DNA from 3 places in the Thalassotalea atypica genome. Region 1 is predicted to be linked to each of the others. Evidence: predicted binding sites of a transcription regulator. Region 1 holds the regulator's gene; each other region holds the start of a gene.

Region 1 (5,685 bases):
GTAATTTCTGAAGCAATTTACGCACATAGACAAACATTCCGCTACCAAGTGCTTCATTGACTTGTAGCAGACGTTGCTGATTGTATTCTTGTTCTGAAATTTCCGGCATAAATCACCCTGTACCGTAATAGATCGTCCCTATTGAAATAGGCATATCTATTAACATTTGAAACGATAAGTGTGGAATTTGAGCGTTTAACGCAATAAAGCTGTTCTAAAAAACCAGGAGAGAATACGTCAAAGCTTAATGCAAGTGTATCTTAAATAAGTGGTTTTTTACAGTAGTTATTTTTGTGCTGGAAGGTGTTTTATTCAGCCTCATCAAACTTTTCATTGATTAGCTGACAAATACTTTCACAGGCTAATTGAGCATCTTCACCTGTAGCAATAACTGTGACTTTTTTACCTTGTGCGCCAGCCAATAACATCAGCGCCATAATACTTGTCGCATCAGCATTATTGCCTTCAAGCTCAAGGTGCACTTTCGAGGAGAAATTTTGGCTTAACTGAACCAATTTTGTTGCGGCTCTGGCATGCAGCCCCAGCTTATTGGCTATAGTGACTTCTTTCTTGACTTGCGTCATGTAAGCTAACTCGACTTAACATTAAGATCACGATGGCGAGATTGAATGTCTTCGCGTTCCTTTCGGAAATTATTTGCTAGTAGTTCAGCAATATAAACCGAACGATGCTTTCCACCGGTGCACCCTATAGCGATAGTGACATAACTGCGATTATTTCGCTCAAGATGTGGCAACCACGTCATTAAAAAACTATTTATTTGCCAGACAAATTTAGTCACGATAGGCTCTCTATCAAGAAAATCTTTAACAGGTTGATCAAGTCCGGTTTGTCCCTTTAGCTCTTTATCCCAAAACGGATTAGGTAGAAAGCGGGCATCAAAAACGTAGTCAGCATCCTGTGGAATACCATGTTTAAAACCAAACGATTCAAACACTAACACCATAGCACCAGTTTTCTTGCCTAAAATTCGCTCACGGACAAGGTCTGATAATTGATGTGGAGATAATTGGCTAGTGTTGATGTATAAATCGGCGCGTGTTGCGATCGGCTCAAGCAGCTTCTTTTCCAAAGATATTGCTTGATCAAGTGCCATATTTTTTCTGATTAACGGGTGTAAGCGTCTTGTTTCACTGAAACGACGAATAAGATCACTGTCATTAGCGTCAAGGTACAATATGGTCAGTTCAACCGCTGACGGCAAATACTCAATGATTTCTTTAATATCATTAGGATCAGCAGGTAAATTACGAACATCAAGACTGACGGCTACGGTATCATATTCATTGATAACGGTATGTGTAAGTGCTGGGAGTAGATTAACAGGAATATTATCAACGCAATAATAACCTAAATCTTCTAGAACTCTAAGTGCGACAGATTTCCCTGAACCTGAGCGACCACTAAGAATAATCAGTTTCATGTAATTTCACTCGTATTTGAAATCAGTTCAAATAACGCTTCATTTGAGGAGCTTTTTCTAATTTGTTTACAGAGTTTTTTATTACTTAAAAGCCGAGCAATACTTTGTAATGTAGATAAATGTTCTTTACAACAATCTTCTGGGACAAACAGAGCAACAAAAATATCCACAGCGCGATTATCTATCGCATCAAAACTCAATGCTTGTTCCGTGGTTAAAAACACCGCAATAACTTGAGAGGTTTTGCTCAACCGTCCATGAGGTATAGCGATACCATTGCCAATACCTGTACTGCCCATCTTTTCTCGTTCCATCAGGCTTTCAAGCAGCTCAAATTTAGTGTGTTCTGGGATTTTATTGGTAGCAATACTACAAATATGTTCAAGAATTCGTTTTTTGCTATTGAGTGGAACTGCACATTGAGTGCAGTCCACAGTTAAGATATCTTGCAACTTCATGATTAATGTTGTGTGATTTTGCCTTTATATTTTAGAATTTGGCGATCTAATTTATCGATAAGTCCATCAATTGAAGCATACATGTCGTGATTATCAGCTTTTGCATGAACCTCACTCCCGTTTAAATGAACGGTCGCTTCCGCAACTTGATTTAGTTTTTCTACAGTTAAAACAACATAGACGTTATTAATGTGGTCAAAATGTCGCTCTAATTTAGCGAACTTAGAGTTAACATACTCACGCATTGATTGAGTGATTTCGACGTGGTGACCTGTAAGATTAATTTGCATAAGCGGAAATCCTTATGTTGTTGAATAAAGGCTTAAAGTAAGCTCTTTCTTTGGTTAGATGGAGGAATAGACAAAGATTCTCGATATTTGGCTATCGTTCTTCTGGCAACATTAATACCTTGTTCTGCAAGCAGCTCTGCCATTTTACTATCGCTCAATGGTTTAGCCGGCGTTTCTGCCGAGACGAGTTTCTTGATTAAAGCTCTTATTGCCGTCGATGAACATTCTCCTCCGTTTTCGGTACTTACGTGACTTGAGAAGAAGTATTTAAGTTCAAAAATCCCTCTCGGAGTGTGCATGTATTTTTGTGTAGTTACACGGGAAATTGTTGATTCATGCATATCAACAGCTTCAGCGATATCGTTAAGCACCATAGGACGCATTGCCTCTGGGCCATACTCAAAAAAACCTTGCTGACGTTGGACAATACAATTTGATACTTTCAATAATGTATCGTTTCTACTTTCTAAACTTTTAATAAACCACTTAGCTTCTTGGAGGTTTGAACGGATGAATTGGTTATCATCTGAAGACTTCATGGTTTTAGTTAATGCTGCATATTGCTGGTTAATGGACAAACGCGGTGCAGTACTTGGATTTAATTCAACAACCCAACGACCATTTTTCTTTTCAACAGATACATCAGGAATTACGTATTGGTCATCGCCTTGTACAATTGCATCACCAGGGCGAGGGTTTAACGTTTGAATCAAACGCAAAGCTTCTCGAAGCTGTTCTTCCTTCAAACGAGCCTTACGCATAATCTGACGATAGTCGCGATTGCCAAGTAAATCAATATGTTCTTTAATTATCAATTTCGCATCGCTAAGGTACGGCGTATTTTCGTCAAACTGATTTAATTGAATGGTCAAACACTCAGCTATTGTGCGCGCTGCAACCCCAATAGGGTCAAACATATTGATACGTTTTAATACCGCTTCAACTTCGTCAAGTTCTAAACCTTCAGTGCCTACGCTCTCCAACACTTCTTCGCTTGATACTGTCAAATAGCCTGCATCATCCACCGCATCAATAATGGCTGTAGCTATTGCTGAATCAGTTTCTGAAAAAGGGGTTAAATCCATTTGCCAACGTAAATGGTCTTGGATTGACTCGCTCGTTTCACCTTGGTAGGTAAAATCTTCTGAAGGGGCTGAAACACCGCCACTGGACACGCCGGCACTAAAACTGTCATCCCAAGTAGAGTCTACACTTAGCTCTTCAGGGATGTCGTTTTTTTCCATGACTTCTGTCGTACTGACTTCGTCATTGGTTGGTGTTGAATCTTCACTACCGTCTAACTGTGGAGCTTGTTCATTTTCCGCACTAGCAGAGTAAGACGCTTCTTCAATAGATGTGTCTTTTTCGTCTTGAGTTGACGGTACTGATTCATCCACTTCTAACAATGGATTGCTTTCCAATGCTTCTTGGATTTCTTGTTGCAAATCTAATGTCGACAATTGCAAAAGCTTTATCGCTTGTTGCAACTGTGGCGTCATTGTTAGTTGCTGTCCTATGCGGAGTTGCAGTGATGGGCGCATCTACGTTTATTGATTTCCTATTGTTGTAATCACGTTGCTAAGCACACTATTACTATAGCGTGAATTGTTCACCAAGGTACACATCCCTGACATGTTGATTCGCTAGAATTTGATCCGAATCACCTTCTGCAATAAGTTCACCATGACTAACTATATATGCATGCTCACAAACATCTAATGTTTCACGTACATTGTGGTCTGTGATCAAAATACCTATGCCACGATTTTTTAAGTGTAAAATGATTTTTTTAATATCGCCAACCGAAATTGGATCTACACCAGCAAATGGCTCATCCAATAAAATAAATTGAGGATCGGCAGCCAATGCCCTAGCTATTTCAACACGGCGTCGTTCACCACCCGATAAACTCATGCCTGTATTATCTGTTATATGGCCGATATTAAACTCTTCAACCAAATGTTCCAGTTTTTCTTGTCTTTGTACATCATCTAGATCTTTTCGAGTTTGCAAAATCGCCATGATATTGTCATGCACGGTCAGTTTTCGAAATATTGATGCTTCTTGTGGTAAGTAGCCTATTCCTCTCCTTGCACGATCGTGCATAGGTAATAAAGTAAGATCTTCACCGTTTAAAAAAATGGCACCGGCGTCGTTAGGTACTAGACCAACGATCATATAAAACGAGGTTGTTTTGCCTGCACCATTGGGGCCTAATAGGCCAACAATTTGACCTTGACTGACCTTTAAACTGACGTCTTTGACAACCCGACGACCTTTGTAAGACTTAGCAAGCCCTTTGGCCTCTAATGTAACTTCGCTCATTCGTTACTTTTTGTCCTTTGCTTTGGGTTTTAATATCGTGGTCACGGTTTCATCTGCACTACTGCCACTTTCTGCATTTAATTGTTCAGTTTGTGTGTTGTAGACAATTTTACTTCCTGTAACTTCACTACCTGCTTGACGTAAAACCGCATTACCTGAAATGGTGATAATGTAATTGAATGGCTCATATGTAATTTCGTCGGCTTCAAGGGTTATTTTTGTACCGTCTTCTAATTGTTGTTCAAAATGTGCTGGATTGCCTTTAGCCACATAGGTTTCTGTGTCATGGTCAATTTGGCTGTACACTTGAACCAGATCAGCCTTGATCGTCAAGGATCCTTGTGTAATGACGACATCGTCTAGATAACTCGCGATCTTATTTTTAAGATCACCTGCCTGACGCTTAGATTTAATTACAATCTCTCGCTCAAGATCATCCTTTGCTGCTTGTGCTGTTGTCATAAGGACCAAACTTGTGGTCATTATCACAATACTAGCCAGTAATTTTTTTATAAATTGTTTGTACATGCTCAGTTAGTGTCATCTGTGTTGTATTAAGATCGATAATCAAGCCAGAGCCATACATAGTAAAATTTTTACCTTGAATCAAAATGGTCTGATCTGAACTAATAATGTTTGTATTTAAATCTAACTCTAAGTATTTGCAATGAATCTCTTGAATCAGACTATTTTCTTCTGTTGCCTTTAATATTACGCGATTTTTTAAAACGACACGATTGTTATTGTATAGAGTCGCTTCTTTTGCGCTGACTTTCCATGGTGCCGACTGATCTTTAGGGTATAACGTATAAAACGGCTGCTCAAATTTAGTTAAAGATACCCCTGAAAAATGCTCCATTTTGGTCGCTTGAATTTCATGAGATAACAGCCCTTCGCTATTAAAGAAATTGCTGTTTAAAGCTTCGGCAATAAAATCAGGCGTTAGTTCCTCATTTGATGTACCTTCTTGCTCAACCAAAGAAGCTCGCCATTGCACCGTACCGTAAATAGCGATGCTTACTAGTAAGACAATGAATGCCCAACTATAAAGGCGACTCATATGCTAGCGCCTTTGGCGTCCATTAGTGTTCCTTGTGATTGCATAATTAAATCACACAACTCCCTAACTGCACCAAAACCACCTCTTAAAAACGTCTGATAATTTGCT
Region 2 (5,685 bases), 180 kb from region 1:
CTCGGTCGTCAACATCAGCCAAGTTTTCAAAGACGAACATAAGATCTTGAATTTGTTGACTCATTTCTTCGTCATGCTCGCGAATTGAGTCCATCAACATACCTTCTACATTCGTATCTAAGTAGTTCATGATATCAGCGGCAGCTTTAAGGCCACCCATTTTCGCTGCTTGTGCACCGGCTTGGCCAGCAAATTGTTTTTCCATAATCTCGTTCAGCTCTTGTAGTGCAGCCGGCTGTACTTCTTCTAAATTAGCAATACGCATCATTAGATCTAAACGCACTTTTTCTGAGAACTGACTTAATATTTCAGCTGACTGTTCAGGGTCTAGGTATGACATCACGATAGTCTGAATTTGCGGATGTTCGTTACGAATAATATTCGCCACTTGTTTTGAATCCATCCATTTCAATGAATCAAGGCCTTTGGCGCCGCCCCCCATTACAATCTGATCAATTAAATTACCGGCTTTGTCTTCACCTAATGCCGCAGTAAGCGCTTTACGCACAAACTCTTCTGATTGGAAACCTATGGTACTGAAGTTTTGAATTTCATTGATAAACAGCTTGTGAACGGCAGTGATTTTCTCTTGGGTAAAATCTTCCATCGCCGCCATGACCATACCGACCTGTTGCACTTGCTTTGGCTCTAAATGCTTAAGAATTTGCGCGGCATCTTCTTCAGATAAGCTTAATAATAATATTGAGGCTTTTTCGACACCGTCGAGTTTATCAACGTCAAAGCCACTAGCCATTGGGGCTAATTCTTGTGATTCATCACTCATCTTCAATCAACCAACTTTTCACAACTTGAGAGGATAGTTCAGGCTCGTTAGCAACCAGCGCTCGAACTGCTTTTAGGACATCTTCGTCACGATGTAGATCAGGTAGTTGTAGGCTACCGTCTGGAGCGAATCCTACCGCGCCTGCGTCGAAGTCAGATGTTAACATATCCATGGTTTCATCGCCTAGATCGATATGCGTATCAAGAGATTTATCGCCATAGTCCGCCGGTGTTTGCTCTGGGTGCAATAGACGTTTAAGCATTGGACGAATAACGAAGATAATGAGAACAATTATGACCAATGCCCCCAGTGCCATCTTCATGGTTTGCATAAACCAAGGCTGCTGATAAATTGGTATCTGAACTTCTTCACCAACATCAACCCGTGAGAACGGCAAAGTCACTACGTCCAATGTGTCACCACGTTGCAGGTCAAAACCAATGCTGCCTTGAAGCAGTCGACGTATATTGGCAAGTTCTTGCACTGAGCGCGGAGTTTGCGTTACTGCACCTTCTGCCCCCACTGAGTTTAAGTAGTCCAATGCCACTGAAACAGTTATACGACGGATAACACCTGTTTGTTGTTTGGTGTAACTGATCGATTCATCTAGCTCATAATTTTTTGTCGATTCTGAGTGCTTTCGAGTAGGCATGACACGTTGTGAATTGGCGCCACCTGTCGCGTTTTCTGGAATGTCAGATTCAAGCGGCGGCTGATTGCTTAATGCACCAGGTATGCCACCTAATGCACCACCGATTGAGTTGTCTTCAACTTTCATTTCACTGCGAAGCGCAGGTAAATCGGGGTTGTAACGGCGCGATGTTTCTTCCGAATTGGTAAAATCCATAGTGACATCGACTTGCGATGTATAGTTGCCAAGCCCTACGACAGGAATAAGAATGGAGTCAATTTTCTCCATATATTCCGCTTCACGTTTTTGTTCAATTTCAAATTCTTTACGTGAACGTGATGAAACCGAATCTTGAGAGCCTGAATTAAGTAAACGTCCATTTTGATCAGTTACCGTCACGCGATTAGGCGTTAACCCTTGTACGGCTGAGGCAACGATATCAACAACGGAGTCAACTTCTTCTTCCGATAACATTCTATTACGCTGTATTGTTACCACAACAGTAGCGGAGGCGCTCTTTTGCTTTCGGGCAAAGACATTTTCTCGAGGGATGGCTAACAACACTTTAGCACGAGAGATTTTTTGAAGCTGTTCAATGGTTCTAGCCAGTTGTAATTCTCGGCCATGTTTTAGCCGTTCAGTTTCCATACGCTGACTGACACCAAAGCCCATGTCTTTCATAATAATATCAGTGCCTTGATCTGGCTCTTGATTCAAACCTTCACGGGCCAGCATTAGCTTAATTTGCTGGTATTCATCATTTCGAACAGAGATGATATTGCTTTCTTGTTTGTAATCGACTTTGTTGGCGTCTAAAAAGTCCATCGTTTCGATGAGCTCTTGGGTCGGCAATTTGGTTAGAATGCGATATTCCGGTTGGTTTATCCACATGATCACAAACACAGCAATGGCTAAGCATATTGCCAATGCCATGATTATGGTTAGTTGGCGGAGTACGTCAACATTTCCCAAAGTTGCCGAAAAACCTGATTGTTTCTCATCTGCGACACTATCATCACCATCAAGGGCAAGTAAGTCATTGCCACCTTCAGGTGACACCATTGCAGTCGAATTACTCATATCAGCCACTATACTTCTCCGCTATTTCTTGGTTAAACCGGCATGCTCATGATTTCTTTGTATGCTTCGACAAATTTATTTCTCACTTGCACGGTGGCATCAAATGCGACTGACGCTTTCTGAGCGGCGATCATCGTATCGGCTAAAGTCACTCGGCTATCGCCAAGCTCAAATGCTGTTCTTTTACTGCCTGCGTCTTGCTGAATTTCGTTAACGTTTTCAATGGCCGACTTTAATAAATTGCCAAAATCACCGCCAGATGAATTGACAGACTTAATTTCGCTACCACGATTACCTGTCGCCTCAAGAGACATCGCCTGCATTTGCGAAAATAATGAATTTGCTTTGATATCCATGATGATTGTCCTGTCAAAAAAACGTTATGTATTTCTAACTTTAAATAAAGCAATCATGATGCCAATAGGGTTACAAAAAGAAACAAACAGTTATATCTTTGAATAATAAGACTTTAAAACAAAGGTCGCCACGCCTAGCTGATGGAATTACTAGACATGGCTGATGGAAAAATGTACTTGGAAATTTGACTATGCGGGAATTTGACTATGCGGGGATCTGGATACCACTGTCTCGCATTTTGGCAATTTTATATCGTAACGTACGAGGACTGATCCCTAACCGTTCAGCAACTGCCTTGCGGCTACCATGACAAGCTTGTAGCGTATCGAGAATAATTTGATGCTCTTGGAGCTTTAACTCACTGCCCAGCTTGTCTTCATGCTGTGTTGGATTTGGCGCATGAATGGATATTTGGGTATCAAAGTTTTCAATCAATAAATCGGTGGCCTCAATGATATTGTTAGCATGTAAAATTAATGCCCGTTGTACAACATTATCAAGCTCTCTGACATTTCCTGGCCAGTCATAGGCAAGTAACTTACTGCGTGCAACACTGGTTAAATTTGGAATAGCACAAGCTTCTTTTTGACAATGACGTTCAATCAAATGTTTGGTCAAAGGAATGATGTCGTCTCGGCGCTCGGCTAACGGCAACCACGTCAGTGGAAAGACATTCAAACGATAATATAAATCTTCTCTGAACTCTCCGGCCTTTACCGCTTCTTTTAAATCACGGTTGCTGGTGGCGATCACTCGTACGTCCAAGTCTATTGTTTTTCGGCCACCTAAGCGTTCGACTTCTCGCTCTTGTAATACCCTAAGGATTTTAGCCTGTAAACCAAGATCCATTTCAGTAATTTCATCCAATAAAATGGTGCCACCTTGTGCTTGTTCAAACTTGCCGGGACAAGCCTGTATCGCACCGGTAAACGCGCCTTTTTCATAACCGAATAAAGTGGCTTCAAGCATGTTCTCAGGAATTGCTGCACAGTTAATCGCCACAAAAGGCCCAGTATTACGTGCTGAGTGTTGGTGGACATATTGTGCTAGCACTTCTTTACCTGAGCCGCTTGGACCAAGCACCATGACTGAGGCTTGGGTAGACGCAACTTTTTTAGCCAGTTTAAGTAATTCGATGCTTTGGCTATCTGCCACTACCGGCGTATTCTCTTCACATTGTTGAAGCGGAATATACTGACTGACCATATTTAGTAATACTTCAGGTGCAAACGGTTTTGCCATGTAGTTACAGGCACCATCACGCATTGCTTGCACTGCATCATCAATAGTGCCGTAAGCTGTCATCAGTAGCATGGGCATTTGCGGATTTTGTGCTTTAATGCTTTTTAATAGCGATAAGCCTGACATCCCACCCATTTGCACATCACTGACAACTAAATCAATTTTATGGTTTTTCAGCTCCAGTAACGCCTGCTCACCAGACTCAGCGGCCACGCATTGATAACCTGCAAGTAGCAGAGTATCCACCAACGCTTCACGTAAACCTCCATCATCTTCAACAACGAGTATTTTACTGTTATCCATGAGCTACCTCCTGAAACTGATTGCTAAGGTCAACAGGGTTATTGTTAAGTGGTTGACCGGCCATCAACAAGGGCAACTTAATACAGAAATTTGCACCTTCGCCTTTGCGGCTGATCAGTTTTACTTCTCCTTGATGAGCGGTTGCCACCGATTTAACGACAGCAAGCCCCAAACCGGTACCTTGCACTCTAGAGGTGTAAAACGGTTCGAATATTTTGTCTACATACTCGGGATCAATTCCCTTGCCATTATCTTTAATGCTGATATAAACATGCTGGCCATGGCTTTCGATGTTCACTGAAATCTCAACATTGGTCTTTATCACTTGGATACTATTTTGGAATAAATTTTGAAGCGCACCCATTAGTGCACTTTCATTGCCTAAGACTTTGCAATCGCGGCCACAACGGGTGAAGTGAATTTTCGCTTCTGCCTTTTTCAGTATGGCGTCAACTGACGCAATTGACTTTTCAACAAGCTGATTCATTTCTAGTGTCGATACCACTTGCTGGTTACCACTTTTGGCAAACAACAACATATCATTTACTTGTGCTTCAAGGTCTTGCAGCCTCGACATCAATTTATCCTGAAAGTTTACGCGAGAGGTATCGCTTAAACTGGTATTACCTAAATTAGCGCCATAAAGCATAGCAGAAGATAATGGGGTTCTAATTTGATGTGCTAAGGTTGAAACCATGCGCCCTAATGATGATAACCGCTGCATATGGCTTAATTTGTCTTGAAGTAAACGGGTCTCTGTTAAGTCAGTGATCATGATCAGTTGCCCCGGCTGTTCACCCAACGCAGTGATTTCTAGTTTAACGCGGCGGCCGTCTTTTAATGAAACCTCATGCCAATCATCGGCACGGGGTTTAAAAGAGCGACGAATAACATCAAACCACGCTTGACCAAGAATTGGTTCATCAAGCAATTGGCTAGCAACTTTATTGATCTTTATGACAACACCGTCACCATCAAGCATCACCAAACCAGTTGGCATCACATCAATCAGTTGCGCTAACTGTTTACTTTGTTGGCGCAGCAAGGTGAGTTCACCGCTAAATGATTCTTGAGATAGGTTTTCGGGGTGAGGTTCAAACGCAAAACTGTCTTGACCAAAAATATTGTTCGTTTGTGTAGATGCTATTGCTAGTGCCATAATGCTGCTGCCCGATTTAATAACTACATCAGACCAAGCATTATACATGCCACAAAGTTTTTATTTTGTTTTCAGTTAGTTAGGTAAAGTCAGGAACGGTGCCAATGTATTGACACCGTAAAGCATCGT
Region 3 (5,685 bases), 2.0 Mb from region 1:
ACATCTAAGTCATCACCTAGATCAATCTCATCATCAATATCTAAATTATCAGTTAGATCAAATGAATCATCACCTCCAGACGAAGACTCCTCAATATTTGCCAATAATTCATCAAAGTCTAAGCTGTCTAATTCTTGGATATCTTCAATAACATTAGCTTCAGAAACGTCATCAGTTTCAACTTTTTCTTCCGCAAGTAAATCAGCTAATACATTACTGTCAGTGAAGTCCGGTGTTAATTCGACTGGAGGAACTGGATCTTTTTCCTCTTTAAGTAGCTCTGACAAAGTAGATTCATCAAAGTCACCTTCCATCGCTGACAATGTTTCATCGTCGATAGCATTATCTTCTTGTGAGTCACTAATACTGCCGAGGATGTCATCACCTACATCAATAATCACATCATCGCTCGCCTGCTCTTGTGAAATCAACGCATCTATGTCGATATCATCCGCAAGAATATTATCTTCCTGTGCATCACCTTGATCATCAATATTAAGGAATTTATCGATTGCAGGGTCTACTGCAACTACCTCTTCCGTAGAGCCTGTGACTTCGTTTTCTTCTGTTTCAGACGTAATATCACTAAAGTCGACTTGTAAAAACGGAGCAACATACTCTTCACTAAATCCTTCAATAAGAGATTTGTGCTCACTCTCTTCTTCGGTTGAATCTGTTTCAACCTCGATAACACCATTTAAATCATCAATAGGCTCTTGCTCTAATAACGCATCAATTTCCTTTGGATCGGTGATCTCATGCTGCTGCGGCTCTTCATTTACTTCACTATTTAAGCTATCAATTATGGCGTCAATATCTTCAGGTTCTGTTATTATTTTCTGTGCTTTTGAAGCTGATTCCGGCTCAGACCCTACGCCTGCACTCGCCAATAATGCATCAATGTCATCAGGGTCAGTAACGTCTGCACCATCGGCAATCTCATCAGCTTTATTTGGCAATTCTGGTGATGCCGCGCTCGCTAATAACGCATCAATATCATCAGGGTCAGTAACATCTGCACCATCGGCAATCTCATCAGCTTTATTTGGCACTTCTGGTGATGCCGCGCTCGCTAATAACGCATCAATGTCATCAGGGTCAGTAACGTCTGCACCATCGGCAATTTCATCAGCTTTATTTGGCACTTCTGGTGATGCCGCGCTCGCCAATAACGCATCAATATCATCAGGGTCAGTAACATCTGCACCATCGGCAATCTCATCAGCTTTATTTCGCACTTCTGGTGATGCCGCGCTCGCTAATAACGCATCAATGTCATCAGGGTCAGTAACATCTGCACCATCGGCAATCTCATCAGCTCTATTTGGCACTTCTGGTGATGCCGCGCTCGCTAATAACGCATCAATGTCATCAGGATCGGTAACGTCTGCACCATCGGCAATCTCATCAGCCTTATTTGACACTTCTGGTGATGCCGCACTCGCCAATAACGCATCAATGTCATCAGGATCGGTAACGTCTGCATCATCGGCAATCTCATCAGCCTTATTTGACACTTCTGGTGATGCCGCACTCGCCAATAACGCATCAATGTCATCAGGATCGGTAACGTCTGCACCATCGGCAATCTCATCAGCCTTATTTGACACTTCTGGTGATGCCGCACTCGCCAATAACGCATCAATGTCATCAGGATCGGTAACGTCTGCATCATCGGCTATTTCAGTAAGTTCATCCTCACTGTCGATTGGATCATCAAGGAAGTCATCAACATTTATCTCATCATCACTATCTGTCTCACTATCGTCTGGCGCAGCAGTGTCTAGACCACTGAGCAAATCATCTAGGTCACTTTGTCCTAATTCACCACCTTCTAGTGGCTCAGATTCTTCCTCATCATCTGCGACGCCTGACAATAAATCATCTAAGGCATTTTGATCAAGCTCCCCGCCTTCGAGCGGCTCCCCTTCATCACTGTCTTGTTCATCAAGAAGTACATCGCCCAGATCATCCGAAGATACAACATCGTCTAGCTCATCCAAGCTGTCTAAATCATCACCAATATTTTCATCTAAAGAAATATCTTCAAGGTCATCCAAGTCATCCAAATCGTCTAACGCATCATCTAAATGAATAACATCATCATCACTAAGTTCATCATCAAGCTCATCATCCAAATCATCAGCAAACAGTCCACTACTACCCTCATCTTCACCAAGGTCTAGCGCCAGTTCATCATCTAATGATAATTCGCCATCGAGCGAAAGCTCATCGTCCAACGTCAATGGCTCGTCAATGTCTTTAACTTCAGTTTTTGCGGCTTCTGGTGTTGCTACTTCAGCAATCTCATTGTTTGTGACGGTTTCGGGTTGCTTTTTCTTACGTAAGATGAACATCACTACGCTTAGAATTAACAGAGTAGGTATAGTACCTAATAATATTTTAAACCAAATGCTAGAGGTGAATGCGCGTTCTTTTTCTAATAGTAATTGTCGCTCTCGCTCTTCTACCTTTGCCAGCAATTCTCGTTGCAGCGCAAGCATATCGTCCATATCACGTTTGACTTCTTGCCCTTTTGCGACTTCACTTTGCATTGTGCCAAGTTGCTCATTGAAATCACCTAAGCGTTTTTTAAGTGCTTCATTTTCTCTTAAGATTGCTTGCAAGCCATCAATTGAATCAAGCACATCTCGCTGAATGGTTTCAAGACGCCCTTTCTGCTCATTATCAATGGTTTGTAATTGCTCATTAATTTCTACTTTTGCTTCTTCTAAGTCTTTTTGTGAAGCAGATTTTTCAACGATTTTCTTTGGCTCTTCAGTACTGGTTTTGTCTACACTTTGCCAAGCTTTCGCATCGTCTTGAGATTTTTTCCGTGCTTGATTTTCATCAACTACTCTAACGTCAGCCAACGTAGGAATGACCAGATGCTTACCGTCAATCAGATGATTAATATTGTTATTTGCAAATGCCTGTGGGTTTAATTCATACAATGCTTGCATGACTTGATAAATAGAGACTTTCTCACTAGGGCGGACTTTTGTCGCTATTTTCCATAAAGTGTCATTGGAATTGATAGGTCCATATCGTCGATATGGATATGCGTCTGTACTTTTCGGTCCACGAATACTCACTCCAGCATCTTGAGCTGAAATTGTCGGCGCGTTTGTAAGCAGAACTCCTGCAAATAAAACCTGCCACAGGCACAGGTTGAACAGTCGATGCATCAATTGATCCCTAGTGATTACTACAAATGCCAAAATTTTGGCGATACTTTTCCAACAGCTATAAATGCAAAGTTTATTCCAACTGTAATTAAAACACCATGTTCCAAGCCATCAATGGCTCAAATAAATTAACAGCATTCACCTTTCTATAAACCGGCAGTGCTCAACTGTGTTCAATTTCTTACGTTGGCGGTAAACTTTTGCCATAAAAAAATCAGAAGTTGCCACAACGATAACGTTAACTCGTTATTGTTTTTTCGGCAATCTTCTGATTATCTTTAGTAGGGATATTTAGTGATTACGATAAATAATCTTTAATCAATAATTCCGCAATTTGAATGCTATTAGTAGCCGCGCCTTTACGAACATTATCTGCAACAATCCACATGTTGATGCCATTAGGGTGACTGATGTCTTCACGAATTCGACCAACAAATGTCTCATCTTTACCGCTAGCATCACCAATTTGAGTAGGGAAGTCTTCGTCATTTTCACAAACAACGATCCCTTCGGCTTGTTGAAGGAGGGCTTTAACTTCTTCTGCTGACGTTTGCGTTCTGGTTTCGATATGTAACGCTTCACCATGGCCAAAGAATACTGGAACACGAACAGCTGTTGGATTAACCATTACTGTTTCATCTCCTAAGATTTTCTTCGTTTCCCAAACCATTTTCATTTCTTCTTTGGTGTAACCATTGTCAAGAAACACATCAATTTGTGGGATCACATTGAAGGCAATTTGACGAGAAAATGCTTTCGGGTCAACCGGTTTACCACTTAATAAATCAGCGCATTGTTTAGCCAATTCATCCATCGCCTCTTTACCCGCACCAGATACCGATTGATAGGTACTAACATTTATGCGATCAATACCAACTGCATCATAAATAGGTTTTAATGCCACCATCATTTGAATGGTTGAGCAATTAGGATTGGCGATAATATTACGATTACGATATTCCGCTAATGCCTGAGGATTTACTTCAGGAACCACGAGTGGAATGTCAGCTTCATAACGATACTCAGAGGTATTATCAATAACAATACAACCTGCATCACCAGCCATTGGGGCATACTTAGCTGACGTTGCGCCACCAGCTGAGAAAAAGCCTATTTGCGCTAAGCTCCAATCAAAATTGTCTGCATCAAGTACTTCAACTGACTCTCCATTAAACTCGATAAATTCACCAGCTGAGCGAGCACTCGCTAATGGATAAATTTTATTTACAGGAAAATCTCTTTGTTCTAGGATTTCGATAATAGTTTTGCCTACTAAGCCTGTTGCGCCTAATACACAAACATCAAATTTTTGCGTCATGCTCCTCTCTCTTTTTATCTCTGCGGCTGACTGAATCCGACACCATAGCACCCATTGCTATTAGCACCTTTTGAACAAGAAACAATGACCGAGGAAAACTCCCTGCGAGCCGGGTAGGTTTTTCTAATATGATCAAAGCCATGTTCGTTTATTTGCTGACGAAATATCGCATCGTCACGCCTAACATCGTATACCATTTTGGTGAGTGCGTTTAGCAAATTTTCATCAAAATGTTGATTTATTTCGACTTCACTTATCACTGCCGATGGCAGAAATTGGCTCAGGTTAAATTCACAGGGGATATCAAGCTGATGACATAGTGCCCGATACAACATTTCGGTGCCACGAGCTTTTCCTTCTAAGCTATAACCAGCAATATGCGCGCTAGCAATTTCAGTGTGCTCAATTAAAGGAGTAAGGATGTTAGGTTCTCTCTCCCAGACATCTAATACCAGTTTGGGCCCTAATCCTACATTCTTTTGTGATAATAACGCCTGGTTATCAACCACTTCACCACGGCACGCATTAATCAATATTTGATCAGTATTTAATTCTTTAATTCTCACTTGATCCAATAAGTGAAAAGTAGGGTATTCTCCATCGGTGGTTAACGGAACATGTAAGGAGATAATGTCACACGCAAGTACTTCACTAAGAGAACTAAACACGCGGGTATCATCATTGCTTTCTAGCAACGGATCATATAATAAATGCTTAATGCCAAGTGCCGTCAACTTTTCACTTAATCTTGAACCGGTGTTACCTGCGCCAACGATACCCACGGTTTTGTCGTTCAAGGCAAACTGATAACGTTCAGCAAGTATGATTAACGCACTTAAAACATACTCAGCTACTGACACTGCATTACAGCCAGGCGAAGAATGAAAAGGGATATTTCGAGCGGCAAGGTAGTTTTGATCGATATGATCAACACCTATTGTCGCGGTGCCAACAAACTGCAAGCGCTTGTTCAAATGAAGCAAAGACTGGTTAACTTGCGTAATCGAACGAACTAACAAAACATCCGCATTTTGTGTTTCTTCTGCCGTCAGCTTTCGTCCATCAAATGGATGTAACGTGGTGTCTTTTCCCGCAATGCCACTAAAAAACTCAGCAGCAAACGGCATGTTTTCATCAAACAATATCTTCATTTTAGTTGCGTAACTTAAAGTTTGTAGA

Evidence for each region. Region 1 encodes sigma-54, which starts transcription at its own class of promoters, with help from an activator protein. Its sites were predicted from a motif close to GTTGGCACGNNNNTNGNNT; they were not measured.
Region 2: the regulator sigma-54 is predicted to act here: its motif matches at 2,899-2,917, upstream of fliE (flagellar hook-basal body complex protein FliE).
Region 3: the regulator sigma-54 is predicted to act here: its motif matches at 3,253-3,271, upstream of QUE03_RS14505 (FimV/HubP family polar landmark protein).

Annotation. Positions count from the first base shown of each region.
Region 1 covers NZ_AP027364.1:714,012-719,696, reverse strand. The annotation lists gene mgtE (magnesium transporter) at 1-109, opposite strand, end outside; gene QUE03_RS03340 (HPr family phosphocarrier protein) at 309-584, opposite strand; gene rapZ (RNase adapter RapZ) at 590-1,444, opposite strand; gene ptsN (PTS IIA-like nitrogen regulatory protein PtsN) at 1,441-1,902, opposite strand; gene hpf (ribosome hibernation promoting factor) at 1,905-2,192, opposite strand; gene QUE03_RS03320 (RNA polymerase factor sigma-54) at 2,225-3,733, opposite strand; gene lptB (LPS export ABC transporter ATP-binding protein) at 3,786-4,517, opposite strand; gene lptA (lipopolysaccharide transport periplasmic protein LptA) at 4,521-4,979, opposite strand; gene lptC (LPS export ABC transporter periplasmic protein LptC) at 5,011-5,577, opposite strand; gene kdsC (3-deoxy-manno-octulosonate-8-phosphatase KdsC) at 5,574-5,685, opposite strand, start outside.
Region 2 covers NZ_AP027364.1:890,002-895,686, reverse strand. The annotation lists gene fliG (flagellar motor switch protein FliG) at 1-784, opposite strand, end outside; gene fliF (flagellar basal-body MS-ring/collar protein FliF) at 777-2,504, opposite strand; gene fliE (flagellar hook-basal body complex protein FliE) at 2,528-2,851, opposite strand; gene QUE03_RS04150 (sigma-54-dependent transcriptional regulator) at 3,057-4,397, opposite strand; gene QUE03_RS04145 (sensor histidine kinase) at 4,390-5,556, opposite strand.
Region 3 covers NZ_AP027364.1:3,141,485-3,147,169, forward strand. The annotation lists gene QUE03_RS14505 (FimV/HubP family polar landmark protein) at 1-3,188, opposite strand, end outside; gene QUE03_RS14510 (aspartate-semialdehyde dehydrogenase) at 3,487-4,506, opposite strand; gene QUE03_RS14515 (4-phosphoerythronate dehydrogenase) at 4,521-5,657, opposite strand.